Regions from separate parts of the Nesterenkonia sp. YGD6 genome, predicted to be linked through region 1. Evidence: riboswitches for the same ligand, from Rfam matches in the RefSeq annotation. Region 1 holds a riboswitch; each other region holds the start of a gene.
The links. A riboswitch is a leader RNA that binds a small molecule or an ion and turns the genes downstream of it on or off. The one in region 1 is predicted to bind S-adenosylmethionine.

Region 1 (7,919 bases):
GCTAGGCCCAGGTCTTGAGCGCCTTGCGCTCGAGCACCCCGAGCAGGGTGTCGGTGAGCTTGCCCAGCAGCGCCAGCAGCACGATCGCCAGCAGCAGCCGATCGGTGCGACCGTTGTTCTGCGACTCGGTGAGCAGGAAGCCCAGTCCCTCGGCGGCCGCGAGCAGCTCTGCGGCGACCAGGAAGAGCCAGGCCTGCGCCAGGCCGAGCCGGAGTCCGGAGAAGACGCTGGGCACCACGGCGGGCAGCTGGACGGTGCCCAGCAGCCGGAGGCCGTGGAACCCGAAGGCGCGGCCGGCTTCGACCAGCTGCGCGTCCACATGCCGCAGCGCGGAGTGGATCGCGGTGAACACCGGGAAGAACGCGCCGATGGCGATCAGGATGACCTTGGAGTCCTCGCCGATCCCCACCCAGAGCAGCAGCAGCGGCACCCAGGCCAGCGACGGCACGGCGCGGAAGGCTCCCACCGTGGGGTTCAGCAGCTTGTCCGCGAGTCCGGACAGCCCGAGCAGCGAACCCAGCGCCAGGCCGAGCCCGGCGCCGATGGCGAAGCCGATCAGCACGCGCTGCAGCGAGATTCCCATGTGTTCGAAGAGGTCGCCGGACTCGAAGAGCCCGATCCCAGCGGTGAGGACCGCCTGCGGGGGAGGCAGCTGGACCGCGGTGAAGGTGCCGGTGACCTCGGTGACCAGCCACCACAGTGTCAGCAGCAGCACAGGGACGACGGCGCCGATCAACAGCCCGCCGCCGGGCAGCCCGCGCCGGGTGCGCCGCTCAGGGGAGTGCGCGGCCCCATCGGCGGGCTGTGCCGCCGTGGAGCTGAGTGCGGTGTCTGTCACTCTTCGACCTCCTCGATGTCAGCCTCGTCTGCGGCGTTCTCGGTGCCCTCGGCGTCGGTGGCCTCGCGGTTCTCGGCGAACTCGGTGTAGAAGAGGGACTCGAGCGCCTCATCCACCGCGTCCTGGCTGTCGACGTCGCCGTTCTCCACGAAGAACGGTCCGGCGGCCTCCATGGCGGCGTAGACGTCATTGCCGGGCACCGGGTCCACCTCGAAGTTGGTGCGCTCGGTGATGACCGCCTCGGCGATCTCCAGCTCGATCCCGGCGTACTCGGCGAGGATCTCCGCCGTTCCCTCGGGGTTCTCGTTGGCCCATTCGCGGGCCTGCTCGTAGACGTTGACCACGATCTGGGCCACATCGGGGTGGTTCTCCACGAAGTCCCCGGTGGCGTTGATGACCGAGTAGGTGTTGAAGTCCACGTTGCGGTAGAGCAGCTCCGCGCCCTCGGCCTCGGCGCCGGCCATGATCGGATCCAGTCCGGCCCAGGCGTCGACGTCGCCGTTCTCCAGCGCCTGGCGGCCGTCGGCGTGCTGCAGCGCCTGGACCTCGACGTCGTCCACGCTCAGCCCGGCCTCCTGCAGCGCGCGCGCCATGAAGAAGTAGGGGTCGGTGGCCAGGGTGGCGGCGATCGAAGCTCCCTCGAGATCCTCCACGGATTCGATGTCGGAGCCTTCCTGGGTGACCAGAGCGGACCACTCGGGCTGGTTCTCGATCATGATCGTGTGGGTGTCGGCGCCGACGGCGCGGTTCAGCAGCGCGGCCGAGCCGGCGGTGGAGCCCACGTGGATGTTGCCCGCGCGCAGGTTCTCGTTCGCGCGGTTCGAGCCCTGGGACTGCACCCACTGCACGTCGACGTCGAGCTCTTCGAGCTCTTCCTCCAGCCAGCCGTTCTCCAGGATGATCAGGCTCAGCGGGTTGTACGTGGCGAAGTCGATGTTCAGCGTCTCCAGCTGCTCGTCCTCGCCGCCATCACCGCCGCAGGCGGTGGCGAGCAGCGCGACGGCGGCGGCTGCGGAGACAGCTTTGACGGAGGTGCGGCGGGAGCGCGGGGAGCGGGAAGCGGAGGTGCTGGGCATGGGGAGGGCCTTTCGATTCTTCAAGGATGGACATCGTGTTCGAGGTTCATGGTCGTGCGTGTCAGGCAGAAGCGGCAGAAGGCTCCTGGCATGTGCGGCATGTGGGGTCAGGCAGGGAATGGGCCCCGGAGGTGGTGATCCGGCAGTGCGGGGACCGCGTCGGCGGAGCCCCGCTGGTCAGGTCAGGACGAGCGGAGTCGGCCCGATCAGCTGCCGGGACGAGTCAGTGGCTGTGCGAGTCGACGCCGAGGCCGGAGAAGAGCTCCCCGCGCAGAGCGGCAAGCTCCGCGGAGGCGCGATCTCGCGGACGTCGCCCGGGCACGCTCAGCAGTCGGGCGATCGTGGCACCTTCGGCGGGATCGGGGTCCGCCGGGTCCTGCCCGAGGAGCAGCACGCGGTCTGCCAGCTGCAGCGCCTCATCCACGTCGTGGGTGACGAGCAGCACCGTGGTGCCGGTCTGCGCATGCAGATCCAGCAGCAGGTCCTGCATCTTCAGCCGGGTGAGCGCGTCCAGGGCGCCGAAGGGCTCGTCGAGCAGCAGCACGCCGGGGCGGCGAGCCAGTGCCCGGGCGAGCGACGCGCGCTGCGCCATGCCTCCGGAGATCTCCCGGGGTCGCAGCGACGCGCGGTCGTGCAGACCGACCAGCTCCAGGAGCTCGTCCACGCGTTCACGCCCCTCGGCCTTGGACAGGCTGCGCGGCAGCCCCAGGCTGACGTTCTTGTGGATCGAGCGCCAGGGCAGCAGTCGCGGCTCCTGGAATCCGACCGCGGTGCGCTCGTCGTAGCGCTGCACCGGGGAACCGTTGATCAGGATCTCGCCGGTGCTGCCGGTGTCGAGACCACCGACGGCGCGCAGCAGCGTGGACTTGCCGCAGCCGGAGGAACCCAGGATCGCGAGCACCTCACCGGGAGCGATCTGCAGGCTGACGTCGCGCAGCACGGTGCGCGATCCGAAGGCGCGGCCGACGCCGGAGAGCTGGACATCGAGTGACGTGTACTGCTGCCGGCTGTCGGGCTTGGCGGCAGCCACGGAGGTGGCGTCTGAGGGCTCGGCAGGGCCGGCAGCGGTTGTTGCGGTGTAGTCGGTCAGGGTGGAGGCAGGCGAAATCATCAGAGGATACTCCCATCGATCCTGGCGGTAGCACCCGGCGAAAAGACACCCTTGCAAAGGTGCCCCTCCCTGGGTTGCTGCGGCGTCGACGAGCCAGATCTCTCGGCCGCTCGGGATGGTACGCGGATCAGACTACGCCCAGGCGGGGAATCCGATCAATGTCGCGTTCAGCAAATGAGACAAAACGCAACACATATCGCGACTTGACTTTCTGCCCACGCTCACCATTACAGTGAAGGCACTCAACCATCCAGAGCGACCGAGAGATCTGGCTCGAAGACGTCGCAGCAACCCGGAGGGCTTCACGGCCTCCGCCGGGTGCTAACGCCAGGACCGATGGAGTATGCCCCTTGATTTCCCTGTCCCATGTCTCGACGACCTTTGCCGCCCGCGGCCACGAGCCGCTGACCGCGGTCGATGACGTCAGCCTCGAGGTGCCGCGCGGCAGCATCCAAGGCATCATCGGGTTCTCCGGCGCCGGCAAGTCCACGCTGCTGCGCAACATCAATCTGCTCGAGCGCCCCACCTCGGGCCAGGTCAGCGTCGCCGGCACCGAGCTGACCGGCTTGGACGATGCGGCGCTGCGCCGGGCCCGGCACCAGATCGGCATGATCTTCCAGGGATTCAACCTGGTCAACAACCTCAGCGTCGCCCAGAACGTCGAGCTGTCGCTGAAGTTCGCCGGGGTCATGGACCGCCGTGAACGTCTGCGGCGGGCGGCCGAGGCGCTGGAGATCGTGGACATCACCGACAAGGCCTCCGTGTATCCGGCTCAGCTCTCGGGTGGTCAGAAGCAGCGCGTGGCGATCGCTCGGGCACTGGCGACCAAGCCTGAGGTGCTGCTCTGCGATGAGCCGACCTCTGCGCTGGACCCCTTCACCACTGCCACCGTGCTGCAGTACCTCGCGGATGTGAACCGTGAATTCGGCATCACCGTGGTGATCGTGACCCACGAGATGGAAGTCATCAAGGCTCTCGCCGACAACGTCGCGGTGATGGAGGATGGGCGGGTCGTCGAGGAGTTCCCGGCGAGCGAGCTCCGCCGAGAAGGGTTCAATCCGCGGACCTCGATCGGAAAGTACCTGCTCAGCGATGGGATACGGCTGGACCGCAGCGGCCCGGCCGCGCATGGGTCGGAGTCCGGCGAGCAGAAGTCGGGTCAGTCCACGCGACGCTCCCCGCAGCACGCGGAGTCTCAGGATCAGGGTCAGACGCGCCGGTCAGAGCACGCCGCCCTGGCCGGCTCGGCAGGGGGTGTGCGCTGATGGACCTCGTCATCGAGCGGCTTCCCGAGATCAACCAGGCCATGCTGGAGACCTTCGCGATGATCGGGGTCGCCATCCCGGTGGCGGTCCTGCTGGGCACCCCGCTGGGGATCTGGCTCTTCGTCCACGCCCCCGACGGACTGGCGCCGCGGCCACGGTCTCATGCGATCGTCTCCGGGGTGGTGAACATGATCCGGTCCTTCCCGTTCCTGATCCTGCTCATCGCCATCATCCCGTTCACCCGGTTCGTGGTCGGCACCTCGGTGGGCACCGCCGCGGTGATTGTCCCGCTGACGATCAACGCCATCCCCTACTTCGCCCGCCTGGTGGAGCAGAACATCACCCAGCTGGGCTCCGGTGCGGTGGAGGCGTCCCGGGCGATGGGCGCCACGCGCGGGCAGATCATCCGCAACGTGCTGCTCGTCGACGCCAAGCCCGGACTGATCGGCTCCATCACCATCACCACGGTCAGCTTCATCTCCTATTCGGCGATGTCAGGGCTGGTCGGCGGCGGGGGCATCGGTGACCTGGCGATCCGCTACGGCTACTACCGCTATGAGACCCCCACCATGATCGCCGCCATCGTACTGATGGTGCTGCTGGTGACTCTGGTGCAGTTCGCCGGCACCCGGCTCGCCCGGGCCTCGGACCGGCGCGTCACCGCCTGACCGCGATCACCGCATGACCGAGATCCTCGCCTGACCGAGATCACCGTCTGAGCAGGATCTTCGCCTGACCCGCGCATCCGCGGAACGGCAACACCACCCCGCATCACCTCGCTCCGCTGCCAGGGCTGGCGTCCGACGCCGCGCCCTGGTCATTCCCGCACACCCTCTGGGCGCATGTCGCCCAGCCAGAGAAAGCAGCCCAAACCCATGAACGCTCTACGCCCCGCGATCCTCACCGGCGCAGTCCTCTCCGCCGCAGCCCTGAGCCTGACCGGCTGCGGGCTGGTGGAGGATGATTCCACCATCAGCATCGTGGTCACCGAATCCGCGCCCTTCCAAGAGCCCGCCGAGATCGCCGCCGAGCTGCTCGCGGAGCAGGGCTACGAGCTGGACATCACCTATATGACCGATATCGTCCAGCCCAACCAGGTGGTCAACCAGGGCGAGTTCGAGGGCAACTACTTCCAGCACCTGGCCTATCTGAACAACTTCAACCAGTCCAACGACACGCAGGTCGAGCCGCTGTTCTCGGTGTACTACGCCCCCGCCGGGCTGTTCTCACTGGAATACGACTCCCTCGAGGAGCTGCCCGACGGGGCCGAGATCAACCTGCCGGTGGATCCCTCGAACAACGGCCGGGCGCTGCAGCTGCTCGCCGATGAGGGCCTGATCGAGATCGACGAGTCCGTCTCGATCATCGAACTGACCCAGAACGACATCACGGAGAACCCCCGGGACTTCAAGTTCGTGGAGACCGACCAGCAGTCAGCTGCGCAGGTGCTGCCCGACGTCGACGCCGGCTTCGCCTTCGTCCGGCTGATCGCCGAGGCCGACCTGGACCTCGAGGAGACCACGCTCAGCATCGAGGACGGACGCGAAGAGGTGCGCACCCCGTTCACCTGCGTGGTCGCCGTCGGACCGGACGGGGTCACCGATGAACAGGCCCAGGCGCTTCAGGACGCCTTCCAGTCCGAAGAGGTCGAACAGTGGTTCGAGGAGTACCAGGGCGGGGTCATCGACTTCGAGGACTTCATCACTATCGACAACGCCGAAGAGATCTGGGCGGACTTCAGCGCATGAGCACATCCAGCGCCCCCACGCTCTCCCGGCGTCGAGTATTGAGCGGTTCACTGGGCATGGCCGCTCTGCTCGGCGTCGGGAGCCTCACCTCGGGATGCGGCCTCGCCGGCGGGGCCGGCGCCGACCGCAGCCTGCGCCTGGTGGTCACCGAGAACGCCCCCTTCCAGGAGCCGACCCGCATCGCCCAGCGCATCCTGGAGGCCGATGGCTGGGAGTTCAACGCCACCTACGTCACCGACATCATCCAACCCAACCACGCGGTGAGCAACGGCGAATACGACGTCAACTTCTTCCAGAACATCAGCTATCTGCGCCAGTTCAACGCGGACAACGACCTCGACATCGAGCCGATCTTCTTCATGTTCGAGCAGCCCTCGGGGATCTACTCCGCGCAGCACGACTCGCTGGAGGAGCTCCCGGACGGCGCCCAGATCGCGCTGCCGGTGGACACCGCGAACAACGGGCGCGGGATCCGGCTGCTCGCCCGCGGAGGTCTGATCGAGATCGATGAGTCCAAGCCTGTCGCCGCGCTGAGCGTCCGGGACATCACCGCCAACCCCAAGGACCTGCAGTTCATCGAGGTGGACCAGCAGTCGGTGGGGCAGATCTACGCGGATGTCGACGCCGTCTTCGGCTTCGCCCGGCTGCTGGCCGAGATCGATGTGCTCCCCGACGAGGTGCTGATCATGGAATCGGCCGAGGAGGCGCTGCCCTTCGCGCTCGCGGTCTGCGCGCGCCCGGGCTTCCGCGAGGAACAGCCCGAGCGCTTCGAGGCGCTCAAGTCCGCCTACCACTCCGCGGAGGTGCGTGAGTGGTACGGCGAGTACCTCGACGGTCTGCTCAACCCCGCCTTCGACCGAGACATCGACGCCGCATGGAAACAGGTGAACGACGCATGAGCCGCACCATCCCTGAAGAGCTCCTGACCCGCATCCGAGAAGGCGCCGTACAGCGTGAGCTGGAGCGGATCCTGCCCTTCGAGCAGGTCGGCTGGCTCGACGACGTCGGCTTCGGCGCGCTGCGCGTGCCGACCGAGTTCGGCGGCGAGGAGCTCAGCATCGAGGGGCTCATCGCCGAGGTGATCGCGCTCGCCGAGGCAGATTCCAACATCGCCCACCTCTACCGCGGGCATTTCGGGTTCGTCGAGTCGCTGCGCTTCCAACCTGCGCCGGTGCGCGAGCTCTGGTACGCCCGGGTGCTGAAGGGCGGCACGGTGGGCAATGCCTCCACGGAGAAGGGCGGCAACGCGCTGGGCAGCCTGAGCACCCGATTGGACCGCGACGAGCATGGCGCGGCGCTGCTCACGGGGGAGAAGTGCTACTCCACCGGCACGATCTTCTCGACCTACACCCGCGTCTCAGCTTCTCAGGCCCAGGAAGGGGAGGGGCGACGCTTCGCTGTGGTGCCCACAGACGCCGCCGGGGTGACCCTGCTCGATGATTGGGACGGCTTCGGGCAGAAGCTCACCGGCACCGGCACCACGCGGCTGGACTCCGTGGCGGTGGAGGACCTCGCGGTGCTCGGACGCAGCCCGGGCGATCACGAGTCCGTCCATGAGGCGGCGTTCTTCCAGCTCTACCTGCTCGCCGTCCAAGCAGGAATCGCGAAGGCGGCCCTGGCAGATGCCACGTCCACCCTGGCCCGGCGCACCCGCACCTTCAACACCTCCACCGCCGGACAGGCCTTCAGCCAGGATCCGCTGATCCAGCAGGTGGTCGGGAAGATGTCCTCGAAGGCCTTCGTGGCCGAGGCCGCCGTGCTGCAGGCGGCCCGCACCCTGGACCGGGCACTGGCAGCGGGCCTGCAGGCCGGCACCGGCGGCCCCGAGTTTCATGGCGAACCACCGGTTCAGATCCATGATGCGGAGATCGCCGTGGAGAA
Region 2 (7,919 bases), 210 kb from region 1:
TGCGTCGATTCAGCAAAGACCACGGCGAGCGGCGGGTGCACCTGCCAATGCTCCAGCGGCCCCTGGTCGACCGCGTGGGCGTCGAGCTCCGCGGCGTCGGTGGTCAAGGTGCCCGGCGTGAAGGCGCTGCGCAGGGCTGTCAGGACGTCATTGTCGGAGGCACTCATGAAAGGTGAGTCTAGGTCAGGGTTGACCTCCGGATATGGCCTCCGACACACTGAGGCCCAGTTGGAGCCCAGGTTCGGTGAGAGGCCAGTCTGATGTGCACACGTGTGGTCTACCTGGGCGAGCAGGATCGTGTGCTGACGGCCCGTTCCATGGACTGGAACGCCGACCTGGGGACGAATCTGTGGGTCTTCCCCCGGGGGCTGCCGCGCGAGGGAGGAGCCGGGTCGGAGTCGCTGACCTGGACGTCCCGCTATGGCAGCGTGATCGCCTCCGGCTATGACATCTCGACCACCGATGGGATGAACGAGCGGGGGCTGGTCGCCAATGCCCTGTGGCTGGTCGAGTCGCGCTACCCGGGGCTCGACGATGCCCGGCCGAAGCTCTCCCTCGGCGCCTGGGCCCAGTACGTGCTGGACAGCTTCGCGACCGTGACGGAGGCGGTCGAATCACTCGCCCGTGAAGACTTCGCCGTGGTCACCGCCGGCGTGCCAGGGCAGCCGCGCCAGGCGACCATGCACCTGTCGATCTCGGATGCCTCCGGGGACAGCGCCATCTGTGAGTACCTGGACGGGACGCTGCAGATACACCACGACCGCACCCACCAGGTCATGACCAATTCACCGCCCTTCGCTCAACAGCTGGCGATCGACACCTACTGGCGCGGCATCGGCGGTACCGTCATGCTCCCGGGCACCAATCGCGCCGCCGACCGCTATGTCCGGGCAAGCTTCTACATCAACGCGGTGCCGCAGGTGGAAGACCGCACCATCGCGACCGCGTCGGTGTTCGGGGTGATCCGCAACGCGTCGGTCCCCTATGGGATCAGCACTCCGGGGCAGCCGAACATCTCCTCGACCCAGTGGCGCACCGTGGCGGACCACAAGGACCGTCGCTACTTCTTCGACTCCGCGCTGCGGCCCAGCGTCATCTGGGTGTCCCTGGACCGACTCGACCTGCGAGAAGGCTCAGGTGTCCGCCGCATGGATCTTGCTGATGGCCCGCCCGACGGCCACGCCGGCGACGTCAGTGATCTCTTCGAGCCCGCGGAGCCGTTCGCGTTCCTCGGGCCGGAGTGACTCGCGGCAGGGTGGCCGAACATGACGAACTGCGAACCCGACCCCTGGCCCGCACTTGCAAGGAAGCATTCCGCGATGCAGACTTGGTCCTAGGTCAAGAGTGCCAGCGCAAAACCCCGGTTTGCTGGCCGGCAACCCTCCAGTTCGCGGTGGGGTGCCCCGGGTGACGACCTGGCTGAAACAGTCAGTGAAGCAATTCACCGACTCACTCAGCAAGCGCGGGCCACACACCAGTGCGGGCCCAACATCCCAGTCCTCAGGACAGGGCCGTACAGGATTCAGCGCCGGAAGCTCGACCACCGGCAGCGACGTTCACATCCGGCCCGGTTCCTGGGCCGCATTGAACGGAGAATCCTTTGAGCAACGAGAACACCTGGCAGTTCGAGACCCAGCAGATCCATGCCGGAGTCGCCCCCGACCCGGTCACCGGAGCACGGGCGCTGCCGATCCAGCAGACCACCTCCTTCGTCTTCCCGGACACCGCCGCCGCCGCGCGCCGCTTCGGACTCGAGGAGATCGCCCCGATCTACTCGCGCATCGGCAACCCCACCGTCCAGGCGGTGGAGGATAAGATCGCCGCCCTCGAAGGCGGAGTCGGGGCGCTCGCCGTCGGCTCCGGACAGGCTGCCACCACGCTGGCGCTGCTGAACATCGCTTCGGCCGGCAGCCACATCGTCGCCTCACCCACCCTCTACGGCGGCACACAGAACCTCTTCAAGCACACCCTGCCGAAGTTCGGCATCGAGGTCTCCTTCGTGGAGGACCCCGATGACCTGGAATCCTGGCGCGCCGCCACCCGGGAGAACACGGTCGCCTTCTTCGGCGAATCCGTGGCGAACCCGCGCGGGGACGTGCTGGACATCGAAGGCGTCGCCTCGGTGGCGCATGAGTTCGGGGCACCGCTGATCATCGACTCCACGCTGACCACCCCATACCTGATCAAGCCGATCGACTTCGGCGCCGACGTCGTCGTGCACTCGGCCACCAAATTCCTCGGCGGCCACGGCACGGCCATCGCCGGGGTGATCGTGGACTCCGGGCGCTTCGACTACTTCGCCCACCCGGAGCGCTTCCCCGGCTTCTCCACCCCGGACGAGAGCTACCACGGGCTGGTCTTCGGCCGGGATCTCGGCGCCGACGGGATCTTCGGGGTCAACCTCTCCTTCATCCTCAAGGCCCGGGTCCAGCTGCTGCGCGACCTCGGTCCGGCACTGTCCCCGCACAACGCCTTCGAGATCAACCTGGGGCTGGAGACCCTCTCGCTGCGGATCGAACGCCATGTCGAGAACGCGCAGAAGGTCGCCGAGTACCTGGAGGCCCATGACGCCGTGCGACGGGTCTACTACTCCGGTCTGCCCTCGAGCCCCTGCTTCGAGCGCGCTCAGAAGTACCTGCCCCGCGGATCCGGGGCGGTGCTGTCCTTCGAGCTCGCCGGAGGAGCAGCCCACGACGCTTCAGGTCAGGCCCGGGCGGGCCAGGCCTTCGTGGACGCGCTGGAGCTGCACTCGCTGGTGGCCAATGTCGGCGACGTCCGCTCCCTGGTGATCCACCCCGCCTCGACCACGCACAGCCAGCTCAGCGACGCCGAGCAGCGCGCCGCCGGAGTCAAGCCCGGACTGGTCCGGCTCTCGGTGGGCCTGGAGCATATCGACGACATCATCGCCGATCTGGACCAGGGCTTCGAGAAGGCCGCCCAGGGCGCTGTGAACGCGGCAGCGGAGGCCGGCGCGGACAATGTGACGAAGCAAGAAACCGCAGCGGCGGTCTGAGGTTAGGGTGATCAGGTGCTGAATGACTTTGGGAACAGGCCCGCCGGTGCGTTGAAGACCGCTGAGGTCGGCGCGTACACCTTCGAGGCCGGCGGGCGGCTGCCCGAAGTCACCCTCGCCTACGAGACCTGGGGCACGCTGAACGAGGACGGCAGCAACGCCGTCCTGGTCGCCCACGCCCTCACCGGTGACTCCCACGTCGCCGCCACCGCGGCGGATGCCTCCATCGGATGGTGGGAAGGGCTGCTCGGACCGGGCCGCCCGATCGACACCGAGCGCTGGTTCGTGATCGCCCCGGCCATGGTGGGTGGCTGCTACGGCTCCACCGGACCCGCCTCCCTGGATCCCGAGGGGAAGCCCTACGGCTCCCGATTCCCCTTCGTGACCATTCGCGACTCCGTGCATCTCGAAGCCCGGCTGGCTCATGCCCTGGGCATTCGGAAGTTCCACACGGTGATCGGCGGATCCATGGGAGGCGCCCGGGCGCTGGAATGGGCCGTGACCTACCCGGAGATGGTCGAAGGCGTGGCCGTCTTCGCCTGCGGAGCGGCCTCCACCGCGGAGCAGATCGCCTTCGGCCAGGCCCAGGTGCTGGCTGTGGAGAACGATCCCCATTTCGCCGGCGGCGACTATTACGGCGGCCCGGCGCCGCAGGCCGGGCTGGGACTGGCGCGCCGGATCGCGCACATCACCTACCGCGCGGAGTACGAGCTGGCGGTGCGCTTCGGCCGCTCCGCCCAGGGCATGGAAGACCCCGTCGGCTGGTCCCAGCGCAGGCGCGGGCGCTACCAGGTGGAGTCCTACCTGGACCACCAGGCCGAGAAGCTGCTCCAGCGCTTCGACCCCAACGCCTACATCGTCCTCGCCGAGGCCTTGATGAGCCACGACGTCGGCCGCGGACGCGGGGGAGTGGACCAGGCGCTCGCCGGGGTCACCGCGGCGCCATTCTTGGCGGCCGTGACCACGGACCGGCTGTACTTCCCGAAACAGTCCCAGGAGATCGCCGACGCGATCCCCGGGGACCATCAGGTGCACATGATCGACTCTCCGATCGGCCACGACGGATTCCTCACCAGCGCGGAGCAGCTCGGCGACGCCATGCGGGAGACTCTCCAGCTGGGGAGCCGCGCGCCCCTGCGCCTCTGAACCTCCGGCGGCTCTGAACCTCCGGCGGCTCAGGCGTCGTCGACGCCGCCACCCGGGGGCATGGACCCGCCGAAGAGCGGCTCGAAGGTCGGTCGCTTCGCGTAGATCCCATCCCCGGAGGACCTCCCGCGGAGCCGCCGGACCACCCAGGGGAAGAGGTGGTGGCGCGCCCAGACGGCGTCATCCACCCGGGCCGCACGCCAGCTCCGCACCGGAACCGGGCGCGGCTCCGAGGGCTTGAGATCGTGCTCGACGTTCATCGTCTCCAACACCATGCGGGCGATCGTGTGGTGGCCCAGCGCGGAGAAGTGCAGCCGGTCGTCGTCCCACATCTCCGGGCGGGTCAGCTCGCGCAGGGACCACATATCGGCGACCACGGCGTCATGCCGGGCCGCGATGGTGCGCACGTTCTCGTTGAAGATCGCCACCTTCCCGCGGATCGAGCCGACCACCGGGGTCTCGCGCACATCGGGGCCGTTGAACAGCACGATGGTGGCCCCAGTGGTGGTCAGGATCTGCACCAGGGTGTCCAGGATCCGGGCGGTCTCATCGGGGTCCCCGCCGGGCCGGATCACGTCATTGCCGCCGGCGCACAGGGTGATCAGGTCCGGGCGCAGCTCCAGGGCCGGGGCGAGCTGTTCGTCTCGGATCTGACCGATGAGCTTTCCGCGCACCGCCAGGTTGGCGTAGGAGAACTTGGGAGAACCTTCCACGGCGGCGGCACCGAGGGCCAGCTCCTCAGCCACTCGGTCCGCCCAGCCGCGGTGGTAGCCCGGTCGGGTCTGATCGGGATCCCCGATGCCTTCGGTGAAGGAGTCCCCCAGGGCCACGTAGCGGGTCCAGGGGTGCCGCGGAGTCTCAGCGATCTCGGCGTCGGCGGGCAGGTCTGGTGTTTCGAGGGTCTCATCAGTTTCGTTCACCCGGACATTGTCGCTGACCACCCCCTCTTCATGCATCCACCCATGGGCTGATTAGAGTGGGTCAGTCACCCTTCCCGTCACGCAAAGGTCATTTCATGTCTGCCTCACCGCACGTCGCCTGGTCCCGCGAACCCGAGGACCGCGCCGGCACCCCGCTGGTGGTGCTGCTCCACGGCTACGGCTCCCACGAGCAGGACCTGATGGGACTGGTCCCCGGGCTGCCCGCCGGCTTCACCTATGCCTCCGTGCGCGCGCCGGTGAAGATGGAGGTCGGCGGCTACACCTGGTTCGACCTGGATGTCGAGCGGCTGGCCTATTCGTCATCGGCCGCACGCGAGGCGGTGGAGGATCTCTGGGAGTGGATCGCCGCGGTCAAGGACCAGCACAGCTCGGTGAGCCTGCTCGGATTCTCCATGGGGATGGCGGTCGCCACCTCGCTGCTGCGCAGCCGGCCTGAGGAGTTCGCCACCGTCGTCGGGCTCTCCGGCTTCGCCGTGGACCCCACCCGAGGAGAGGGGATCGAGGACTACTTCGACGACGAGGCGCTGGCCTCCGCGAAGGTGCCGTTCTTCTGGGGCCGCGACCAGGATGATCCGATCATTCCGGCGGAGCATGTGGAGTACACCCACGGCTGGGCGACCAAGTCGGTGAAGCTGACCAAGGTGCTCTACGCCGGGGCCGGGCACGGCGTCGTGCCGCAGGAGATCAGTCACGTGGGGGAGTTCCTGACCCACACGGTGCTCAACTCTCGCTGAGCACCCAGTCCTCACCGTCGCGCCGTACCAGCCCCAGCCGTTCGAACTCCTGCAGCCAGCCCTCCATCGGCCAGTGTCCCCATCGGTCCGCGAAGATGGCACCGTTGCGCAGGATGTCGGTGAGATGCTCCACCGGCGGCCGGGAGACCGGATGGTGCTGGTGGTAGGCGCAGGCCCCTCCCACCCAGGTCAGCTCGACTCCGCGAGCTCTGGCCCGCCAGGAGAAGTCGGTGTCCTCGGCGCCGTAGCCGGTATAGGCCTCGTCGAATCCGCCGATCCGTTCCCAGACGATCCGGCGCACCGCGAAGGACAATGACCAGAAGAGCGCATGCTCTCCATGGGTGAGGATCTCCCCGGGTGCCGGTGCCGGCCGTGCCGGATGCGGCGCGGCCCACTCGGCGAGCTGATCTGCCGTGGCCGCGTCGAGCACCTCCCCGGGGAGCTCGGGCAGATACGCCACCGGTCCGCAGAGCAGATCCTCGGGCCGCAGCCGCGAGGCCTCGATGTATGCGCTGATCAGTCCGGGGTCCGGGATGCAGTCCACATCCAGGAAGATCAGCAGGTCATCGGGTCCGCTGAGCTGCTCGAGGGCCCGTGCGGCGCCCAGATTCCGGGCCGCGGCGAGCGGCAGCCGGCCTGAGCTGCGCGGAATCTCCAGCACCTGGGTGGACAGCCCGGCGTCGGCCCGGGCCGCGCTGTCGCTGGCCGCGCTGTCGCTGGCCGTGCTGTCGCTGACCGGACTGTTGCTGGTCGGCTGATCCACCGCCAGCTGCGCGCTGATCTGCGGGTCCTCCATGGCCACCACCACGTGCGCCACCGGGGACTGATCGCTGAGTGCCAGCGCGGTGCGCTGACGGCGCAGATGGGTGTGCCGGGAATGGACGGCGGTGACCACGACGGCGCGCGGTGTCGTCCTGGGTCGGCTGGAAGGTCCCGGGGAGCTGGATGGTCCGGTGGGGCTGGGTGGTCCTGTGGGGCTGGGCCTGCTCATCGGGTCACCTCGGTGCCGTCGGCGAGGTCCTGCGCGTGGGGGCGAGCATCGAGTGAAGCAGCGCTGCGAACCGGTCCGCGGCAGCGCCGTCGCACCAGCTGGTCCAGTCCGCACCGTCGAGGCTGAGCGTATGCGCCACGGCCCGGTCCCAGCCGGCGTCGTCGTCGGGCGCGGGGGCGCGGACCGCCGGCCAGGGGCCGCGTTCGAGTGCGGCGAGCATATGGGCCTGTTCCTGGTGGGGACGGTCCAGCGCGGTGACCAGCGCGGGGGTGCGGCTGGCGGCGACCTCGGCGATGGAGTTCTGCCCGGCCGCAGTGAGCACCAGGTCGGCGCGCTTCAGCAGCGGCCAGGGGTCGGCCTCCCAGGAGGACTCGCCGCCCAGGATGCGCAGTCGCGCCTGCGGCAGGGTCCGGCGCAGCTGGGCGATCGCCGCGGCGCTCACCGCGCCGCCGCCGCCTCCGCTGAGCACCAGGACCTCGAGCTGCTGGTTCTCAACCGGGGTCCCGTCCGGGGTGAAGCGGGAGAGCCCGCCCAGCGCCTGGACGTCGGGTGCCCCGGCGAGGATCTCGGTGGCCTGCGCGGGCCACATCCCCACCACGGCCGAGGAGATCGAATAGCCCAGCCGATGCGCAGGATCGCTGCGGTCGCCGGGCAGCGCCACGGTGACCACCGGGATCCCGTGGAGCCGGGCGAGCAGTGCGATCTCCACCGAGACATCGGCCACGAGCAGCTCAGGTGCGGCGTGATCGATCCAGGCCGAGACCTGCGCGCTGCGCCGGCGCAGCCCGGAGTGGTGCAGGGGGGCCCAGTGCAGCGCGCCGGCGGCGGTGGGTTCGCGGAACCTGCCGCCGTCGTCCGGCTCTGGGGCGTCATCGCGGTCCAGCTGGAGCCAGTCCGCCGGCCAGTCGGCGGGCGGGGGCAGCGAGGAGACCCCCGTGATGCGGACCCCGCGCGCGGCGGCGGCATGAGCCACGGCGCTGGCGCGGTGAAGGTGTCCGCGGCCCTGATGGTGGATGTACCAGCCGATCATCGCGCTGATGCGCTGGGCTGCGGGGAGGCTTCCATAGCCATCTGGGTGTAGAGCTGCTCGTACT
Region 3 (7,919 bases), on a different contig from region 1:
GGTCGGAGCCGGTGAGTGCGCCGCGCAGGGTGCTGCCGGCCGCGCCGATCTCCTCGGGCCGTCGGGCGAGTCCGCGGTCGCGCAGCTCCGGCAGGATGTGGTCGATGAACTCGTCATAGCTGCCGGGGATGGTGGAGTTGATGACGTTGATCCCATCGATCCCGGCGTCCTGCCAGGCGGCGAGCTCATCGGCGATCTGCTCGGGGGTGCCGACCACGCGGGTGGACTGGGCCCGGAACCGGGCAAGGTCCCGCAGGGTGACCCGCCCGTTCGGCGCCATCTTCTTGATCTCCTCGAGGTGGCCCTGCGCCTGCTCGGTGTGCTCGAGCTCCTGCAGCGGAGCGTCCATGGGCAGGTGGCCCACATCCACGCCGAGGCTTCCGGCGGTGTGCGCGATGAGCGCGTGATCATCGATCGACTCATCCAGTGCGGCGGCCTTGGCCGCCGCCTCTGCTTCGGTGGAGCCCACCACGAAGGAGAGCCCCTGGATGAAGCTCAGGTCCTCGGGCGTCCGGCCGAAGCGGCGAGTCCGCTGTTTCACGTCCTGGGCGTGGGCGGCGGCGATGTCCCGGCGCGGCGCCATCGAGAAGGTCGCTTCCGCATGCTGGGCGGCCACATCGCGGCCGCGGTCCGAGGAGCCGGCCTGGAACAGGAACGGGGTGCGCTGCGGGGAGGGTGAGACCAGGTGGGGGCCTTCCACCGTGTAGCGCCGCCCCGCGTGGTGAATCTTGGCCACCAGGGCGGGATCGGCGTGGAGTCCGCGGCCTCGCTCGTGCTCGGCGGTCTTGTCCTGGATCAGCGCGTCGTCGCCCCAGGACCCTTCCCACAGCTTGTAGCAGACGTCGAGATACTCCTCGGCCCAGGCGTATCGGTCCTCGTGGGCGGCGAGCCCTGCCGCGTCGTAGTTGCGGTGTGCATTCTCCTGCGCGCTGGTCACCACGTTCCAGCCGACCCGTCCCCCGGAGAGGTGATCGAGGGTGGAGAGCTGACGAGCGAAGGTGAACGGATGGGCCTGGATCACCGAGGAGGTCAGCGCCAGACCGATCCGGTCGGTGACCGCGGCCAGGGCGGAGAGCAGGATCAGCGGATCGTTGGAGGGGACCTGAAGCCCGCGGCGAACATGCGAGGCCCACCCGCCCTCGTGGTCGCCATAGAGGCCCACGACGTCGGCGAAGAACGCGATGTCGAAGCCAGCGTCCTCCAGCTTCTTGACCAGGGAGGTCCAGTGGCTGAGCTCGTTGAACCGGTGTTGTTCGGCGTCGTCGCGGCGCCAGGCGCCCCCGATGATGTGGCTGGTGGTGTTCATCAGGAAGGCTGAGAGGATGAGCGGCTTGCGGGCCATGGTGGGACTCCGGTTCACGTGTAGAGGGAGATCGGCTGGAACTCGCCGTTGAGGAAGTGCGCGCCGACTTCGAGCTTCTTGTAGTCCACGGGGTCATGGAGCGAGTGGGTGCGGATATTGCGCCAGTACAGGTCGAAGCCGTGCTTCGACGCGGTGGAGGACGTGCCCGTGGCCTCGAAGATCTGGTGGGCCAGCCGGGTGGTGACCTCGGAGGAGATCACCTTCAGCTCCGCGATCTCGATGGCGAGTTCTCCGCGCAGCTGTGCGGTCACGGCGTTCCCGAGGGCCAGCACGTCCTCGAAGCGTCGGTTGACCTTCTCGGCGAGCGCGGCCACACCGGCGGTGTGCGCCTTGAGCTCCCCGACCAGTCGCTGCACGAACGGGTCATGCCGGTACTTCTCGGCGCTGGAGAGGAACCAGGCGTTCGGCCTGGCGTTGATCAGCTCACGTCCCTTCGCAAGCGCACCCTCGGCGATGCCGAGATAGAGGTTGCCGAAGGCGAGCTGGATCCCCGGGGTCACCAGGGACGAGTAGGGCTCGTCTGAGAGCAGGCCCAGCACGTCGTCCTGGTTCACCGCCACATCGGAATACGTGACCGTGTTCGAGGAGGAGAGCCGCTGGCCGAGGAAGTCCCAGTCATCGATGTATGTCACGCCTTCCCGGCCGTTCTCCAGGACGAAGGCGAGGATGCGTCCCTCGCCGGGGCCAGCTGAGATACGAGCATTGACCAGCAGCACATCGCCGACGGCGGAGCCCGTGGAGTACCGCTTGCGCCCGTTGAGCACGTAGCCGGTCTCGGTGGGGATCAGCATGAGGTCAGGGTCCGTCGGGTTCACCGAGTCGCCCCAGATCCATTGACCCTGGGCGCTCGCGCGGAACCAACGTTCGCGGCCGCTCGGATCCGGCAGCGCGAAGACGATGTTGGCCTCGTTGATGTAGTGGTAGGCCAGCAGCTGGGCGATGGATGCATCGGCCCGGGCCAGGATGCGCACGGCCTCCAACGCCGTGGCCCAGTGCCCGCCTCCCCCGCCGAACTCCTCGGGGATCAGCAGGGTCACCAGCCCGGAGGCCTTGAGCAGCCGGGCCTCGCGATACGGGGTCTCGTTGGCTCGGTCCCGCTCCACGGCGTCCTGGGCGAGGGTCTCTGCAACTTGAGTGGCGATCGCGCTCCAGTGCGCGAGCTCCGCGCCGTCGGCTCCGCGGGTCCAATGAGTGCGGGTTGCTGAAACCCGCGGCACTGCCGGGTCCGACGCCGGGGTTCTGGACGTCGTCGTGTGGGGTGATGTGGCTGGAGCTGATGTGGCGGTGTCTGCGGGGTGTGTCATGTCTTGATCTCCGAGGGTGCGAGTCAGGGTACGGACGTGGTGCGGCTGGGCACAGGGACGCCGTCAGGCGAGTGCAATGGGCCTATGACGTGCGTGTGAAAGAGATGCGGGTGAGTTCTCAGGCGCTCGGCGCGGCGCTGACCGGTGCATCTGGCGGACTGGCCGCGGCAGACTCATTCGCGAGGCCCGGCTCGCCGACGCTCCACAGCCGGACCGGCTCGGTGCCGTTGACCCGGTGGTCCCCGGCGATCCGGGCCTTATAGACCCAGGGGTTGTGGCTGGTGACAGTGCGCGCGTTGCGCCAGTGCCGGTCCAGGCTGCGGGACTGGCTCACCCCGGAGGCACCGAGGACGTCGAAGATCCGGGTGACCGCCTCCAGCACGGGGCGGTGCAGCGCCACCTGCGCGCGGCCAGTGGCGAGCTCCACGGCGTTGGCTGCCTCGATCTGGGCATCCTGGGTGCTGCTTCGTGCGGCGAAGGCGGCATCGAGGCTGGCGGCGGTGGCGAGGACCTGCGCACGCGCCAGCGCCGCCACGGCATCCACCTCTCCGACGGCCTGGAGCAGCTGCGGATCGGTGCGTGGGGTGCGGGTGTTGGCGTGGGAGAAGGTCCTCGAGCGCTCATGCAGCAGCGTTGCGGCGTCCCGTGCCGCGGCCTCGACGACGCCGGCGAGCACGATCAGCAGGAAGTGCTGGTAGAGCGCAGTCTGGTACGGGAAGCGATCGGTCAGTCCGCGCAGCTCCGACTCCTCCACCACGGCGTCGGTCAGCCGCGCGGTGCCGGAGCCGGTGGTGCGCTGTCCGAAGCCGTCCCAGTCGTCGTCGATCTGCACTCCGGGCTGGTCCCGGCGCACCAGCACGGCGAGCTCATTGCCCGCGGCGTCCCGGGCGGTGACGTCGAGCCAGTCCGCGAAGATCGCACCGGTGGTGTAGTACTTCACCCCTGTGACCCTGGGCCCGTCGTCGGTCTGGCTGACCACGGTGCCGGACTGGTGGAAGCCGCCCTTGCCCGGTTCGGTCCAGGCGTTGCCGACCAGCTCCCCTGCGGCCAACCTGGCGAGCCAGCGCTGCACGACGCGCCGGGCATCGGGCCCGGCGTCAGGCGCGGAGTCAGGGGCGGGGTCAGTTCGGGCGTCGCAGCGCCACAGCAGATCCTCCTGGACCGCGAAGTGGCCGCGCAGCACCTGCGGGATGTTGCTGTCCTGGGCGGCGAGCTCCAGGAGGACCTCGGTGGTCTGCACCCAGTCCAAGCCGTATCCACCAGCCGGCTCCGGCACGCGAAGCCGTCCGATGCCACCTGCCACGAGGTCCGTGACCTCATCGCGGGCGAGCTCACGGCTGCGCTCTCGGTCGAGCGCGGAGAGGCCGACACGCTCAATGGCGTCGCGCAGATTCTGGGGCACAGGCAGCTGAATGTTCATTCTTTCCTCCATCGATTCTGGCGGTAGCACCCGGCATGTCCGGGTTGCTGCGACGTCTTCGGGCCAGATCCCTCGGTCGCTCTGGATGGTGATGACGCTAAATATAGAGGGTGTGGGGGCTCATTCGTCAAGTTCGCATGACGCCACATGTCTGAACTCTGCCGCGGGTCATTGCAGAGCCGAGCGATCGATATCCCTGAACTTCTACCCTGCAAATCCGCAGTGCGCCCTAGTTTGTTCATCTGGCGAATCATGAACGCATTCGGTGCCGACCCACGCTGGGAATGTCACATGGCGTCTCACAGTGCGAACAATTCTTGCTGGTCGGCGAGACGACGCGTAGCGTTGAGGTGTCACCATCCCGAGCGGCTGAGAGATCTGGCTCAGAGACGCCGCAGCAACCCGGATTCGCCGGGTGCTAACGCCAGGACCGATGGAGTTGATCTGCATGTCTGTTCCTGCTCGCACCCTTGAGAACCCCACCGCCGCGTCCCGTGTGGACTCCTTTGCGCTGCGCCACGCCCTGGCACAGTTTCCGCAGGGCGTCGTCGCCGTCGGCGCGGAGGTCGATGGGACACCTGAGGCGATCATCGCATCCACCTTCACGGTGGGCGTCTCGCTGGAGCCACCCCTGGTCACCCTGGCGGTGCAGCACGATTCCTCCACCTGGCCGAAGCTTGAGCGCAGCGGCGGCGAACTGGGCATCTCGGTGCTCGGCCGCGATCAGAACGGGCTGTGCAGGCAGATCGCGTCCAAGGACCGCGCCAACCGATTCACCGGGGTGGACTACCAGCTCCACGGCTCGGCGCTGCTGCTCGATGGGGTCCCGATGTGGCTGCGCACCCGGATCTACGACCGGGTCCGCGCCGGGGACCACGACATCATCGTGCTGGAGATCCTGGACCTGGGCTTCACCGAGGGCGCTCCTGGGCTGGTCTTCCACCAGCACGAGTTCAAGACCCTGACCACCCTGAGCTGACCCGAAGGACCCTTGTTGAGCATCCACCCTCGATCCACCGTGCCCGCAGCCGCGGCCACTCCCGAAGACTCGACGCACCGCGACACCCCCGAAACAACACCCTCGTGCAAGGACCAGCGCTCCGCGATCGTGCCCTCGCATCCGTTGAGCGCCGACGTGCACGCCTGGACGGACCCGCAGGACGAGGACCAGCGCATGGCATTCTGGTCCGCGGCGGCCACCCTGTTGGACTGGTCGACCCCGTGGGAGACCACCCACTCCTGGACCCCGCCGAACCCGGTCACCCAGCGCGGCCCGAAGATCGGCTGGTATGAGGGCGGGACGCTCAACGCCGCGGTGAACTGCGTGGACCGCCACGTCGCCGCGGGACGCGGGGAGAAGATCGCGCTGCACTTCGAAGGCGAGCCCGGAGACCGCGAGGACGTCAGCTACGCCGAGCTGGGCCGTCGGGTCAACCAGGCGGCGAACGCGCTGACCAGCATGGGCATCACCCGCGGGGACCGCGTGGTGATCTACCTTCCGGTGCTGGTGGAGACCATCGTGATCACGCTGGCCTGCGCCCGGGTCGGCGCGGTGCACTCGCTGGTCTTCGGCGGATTCTCCGCCGAGGCGCTGAAGTTCCGTGTCGAGGACACCGGGGCGAAGCTGCTGGTCACCACCGATGGTCAGTTCCGCCGCGGCAGGGCCGTGCCGGTGAAGGCCAACGCTGATGCCGCCGTCGCCGAGGCCACCGCCGAGCACGGCGGCAACCTCGAACACGTCCTGGTGATCAACCGCACAGACTCCCCCGTGGCATGGACGCCGGCGCGGGACCTCTGGTGGCACGAGGTGGTCGAGACCGCCTCCCCCGAGCACACCCCGGAGTTCTTCGACGCCGAGACCGAGCTGTTCATCATGTACACCTCCGGGACCACCGGCAAGCCCAAGGGACTCGTCCACACCACCGGCGGCTACCTCACCGGGGCCCTGTACACCTACCTGCGGCTCTTCGCCCACCCTGACCCGGAGCGGCGCACCCAGGACGTCCACTGGTGCACCGCCGACCTGGCCTGGGTCACCGCGCACACCTATGAGATCTACGGCCCGCTGGCCGCCGGCGCCACCCAGGTGATCTTCGAGGGCACGCCGAACACTCCGCATGAGGGCCGCCACTTCGAGATCATCGAACGCCACCAGGTCACCACCTACTACACCGCCCCCACGCTGGTGCGTTCCCTGATGGGCTGGTTCCCCGACGGTGTTCCGGCGCAGTATGACCTCTCCTCGATCCGGCTCGCCGGGACCGTGGGCGAGGCGGTCAACCCCGAGGCCTGGCACTGGATCCGCCGCGAGATCGGCCGCGACACCACCGACGACGCCGGCCGACCGGCGCTTCCCATGGTGGACACCTGGTGGCAGTCCGAATCCGGGTCCACGGTGCTCTCCCCGCGGCCCGAGGACGCCCGGTCGACGCACCCAGGGCTCAAGCCCGGGGCCGCGACCCGTGCACTTCCCGGCTGGGGCGCCGCCGTCGTCGATGAGGCCGGCCAGCAGGTGCCCGCGGGCACGCAGGGCAACATCGTGCTCACCCACACCGGCCCCTCGATGGCCAGGACCGTCTGGGGCAACCCGGAGCGGTACTTCACCTCCTACTGGGAGAAGTACGCGGAGCAGGGATGGTTCCTCGCCGGGGACGGGGCGCGGAAGGACGAGGACGGGGACATCTGGATCCTGGGCCGGATCGATGACGTCATCAACATCTCCGGACACCGGCTCTCCACGATTGAGATCGAATCGGCGCTGATCTCCCACCCCGATGTGGTCGAGGCCGGGGTCTGCCCGGTCTTCGATGCCATGACCGGTCACGCGGCCGTCGCGTTCACCGTGCTGACCACCGCCGCCCGCGAGCGCCTCGACGCCGCGGGGGGTGCGGGCAGCGCGGCCGAGCGGGAGCTGCTCGGGACGCTGCGCAGCCATGTGGGCGAGGTGATCGGCCCGGTGGCCAAACCACGCACGGTGATCCCCGTGCCCGAGGTGCCCAAGACCCGCTCCGGGAAGATCATGCGCCGGCTGCTGACCCAGCTGCATGACGGCGAGACCCTGGGAGACACCACAAGCCTGCAGAATGAACCCTGTGTACCGAAGATCGAAGAGATCTGCCAACGGCGCGGAACCGCGCCGAGAAGAGAAGAGGTAGCTACATGAGCGATCGCCAGTTCGGCTTCCGCACCCGCGCCCTGCACGCCGGGGCCGTCCCCGATGCCGTCCACGGATCGCGTGCTGTGCCCATCCACCAGTCCACCTCCTTCGTGTTCAAGGACACCGACGACGCCGCGAACCTCTTCGCGCTGCAGAAGTACGGGAACATCTACTCCCGGATCGGCAACCCCACCGTCTCGGCGCTGGAGGAGCGCGTCGCGTCGCTGGAGGGCGGCATCGGCGCGGTGGCCACCGCCTCCGGGATGAGTGCTGAGTTCCTGGTCTTCGCCGCACTCTGCGGCTCCGGGGACCACATCGTGGCGAGCTCGAAGCTCTACGGCGGCACGATCACCCAGCTCGACGTCACGCTGCGCCGCTTCGGGATCGAGACCACCTTCGTGGACTCCCTGGAACCGGAGGACTACGAGGCCGCGATGCAGGAGAACACCAAGGTTCTCTACACCGAGGTCGTCGCGAACCCCAGCTCTGACATCGCTGACCTGCGCGGACTCTCAGAGGTCGCGCACAAGCACGGAGTCCCGCTGGTGGTGGACTCCACCCTGACCACCCCGTACCTGATCCGCCCGTTCGAACACGGCGCGGACATCGTGATCCACTCGGTCACCAAGTTCATGGGTGGCCACGGCACCACCCTGGGTGGAGTGATCGTGGAAT

Region 2: it holds a riboswitch for S-adenosylmethionine, as region 1 does, so the genes downstream of both, LTI14_RS02575 (O-acetylhomoserine aminocarboxypropyltransferase/cysteine synthase family protein) here and LTI14_RS03520 (ABC transporter ATP-binding protein) in region 1, are expected to answer to the same signal.
Region 3: it holds a riboswitch for S-adenosylmethionine, as region 1 does, so the genes downstream of both, LTI14_RS12650 (flavin reductase family protein) here and LTI14_RS03520 (ABC transporter ATP-binding protein) in region 1, are expected to answer to the same signal.

The regions. Positions count from the first base shown of each region.
Region 1 is NZ_JAJOYY010000001.1:776,963-784,881, reverse strand. Features, by position in the region: gene LTI14_RS03530 (ABC transporter permease) at 2-838, opposite strand; gene LTI14_RS03525 (aliphatic sulfonate ABC transporter substrate-binding protein) at 835-1,914, opposite strand; gene LTI14_RS03520 (ABC transporter ATP-binding protein) at 2,138-3,025, opposite strand; SAM riboswitch class I at 3,035-3,147, opposite strand; SAM riboswitch class I at 3,269-3,368, shown strand; gene LTI14_RS03515 (methionine ABC transporter ATP-binding protein) at 3,376-4,290, shown strand; gene LTI14_RS03510 (methionine ABC transporter permease) at 4,290-4,958, shown strand; gene LTI14_RS03505 (MetQ/NlpA family ABC transporter substrate-binding protein) at 5,166-6,038, shown strand; gene LTI14_RS03500 (MetQ/NlpA family ABC transporter substrate-binding protein) at 6,035-6,937, shown strand; gene LTI14_RS03495 (acyl-CoA dehydrogenase family protein) at 6,934-7,919, shown strand, end outside.
Region 2 is NZ_JAJOYY010000001.1:570,357-578,275, reverse strand. Features, by position in the region: gene LTI14_RS02585 (FAD-binding oxidoreductase) at 1-167, opposite strand, end outside; gene LTI14_RS02580 (linear amide C-N hydrolase) at 261-1,244, shown strand; SAM riboswitch class IV at 1,337-1,469, shown strand; gene LTI14_RS02575 (O-acetylhomoserine aminocarboxypropyltransferase/cysteine synthase family protein) at 1,601-3,013, shown strand; gene metX (homoserine O-acetyltransferase MetX) at 3,029-4,159, shown strand; gene LTI14_RS02565 (SGNH/GDSL hydrolase family protein) at 4,189-5,079, opposite strand; gene LTI14_RS02560 (alpha/beta hydrolase) at 5,175-5,834, shown strand; gene LTI14_RS02555 (glycosyltransferase family 2 protein) at 5,821-6,825, opposite strand; gene LTI14_RS02550 (hypothetical protein) at 6,830-7,855, opposite strand; gene LTI14_RS02545 (glycosyltransferase family 4 protein) at 7,852-7,919, opposite strand, start outside.
Region 3 is NZ_JAJOYY010000009.1:53,791-61,709, reverse strand. Features, by position in the region: gene LTI14_RS12665 (NtaA/DmoA family FMN-dependent monooxygenase) at 1-1,342, opposite strand, end outside; gene LTI14_RS12660 (acyl-CoA dehydrogenase family protein) at 1,357-2,667, opposite strand; gene LTI14_RS12655 (acyl-CoA dehydrogenase family protein) at 2,786-4,087, opposite strand; SAM riboswitch class I at 4,093-4,179, opposite strand; SAM riboswitch class I at 4,441-4,527, shown strand; gene LTI14_RS12650 (flavin reductase family protein) at 4,536-5,066, shown strand; gene acs (acetate--CoA ligase) at 5,211-7,250, shown strand; gene LTI14_RS12640 (O-acetylhomoserine aminocarboxypropyltransferase/cysteine synthase family protein) at 7,247-7,919, shown strand, end outside.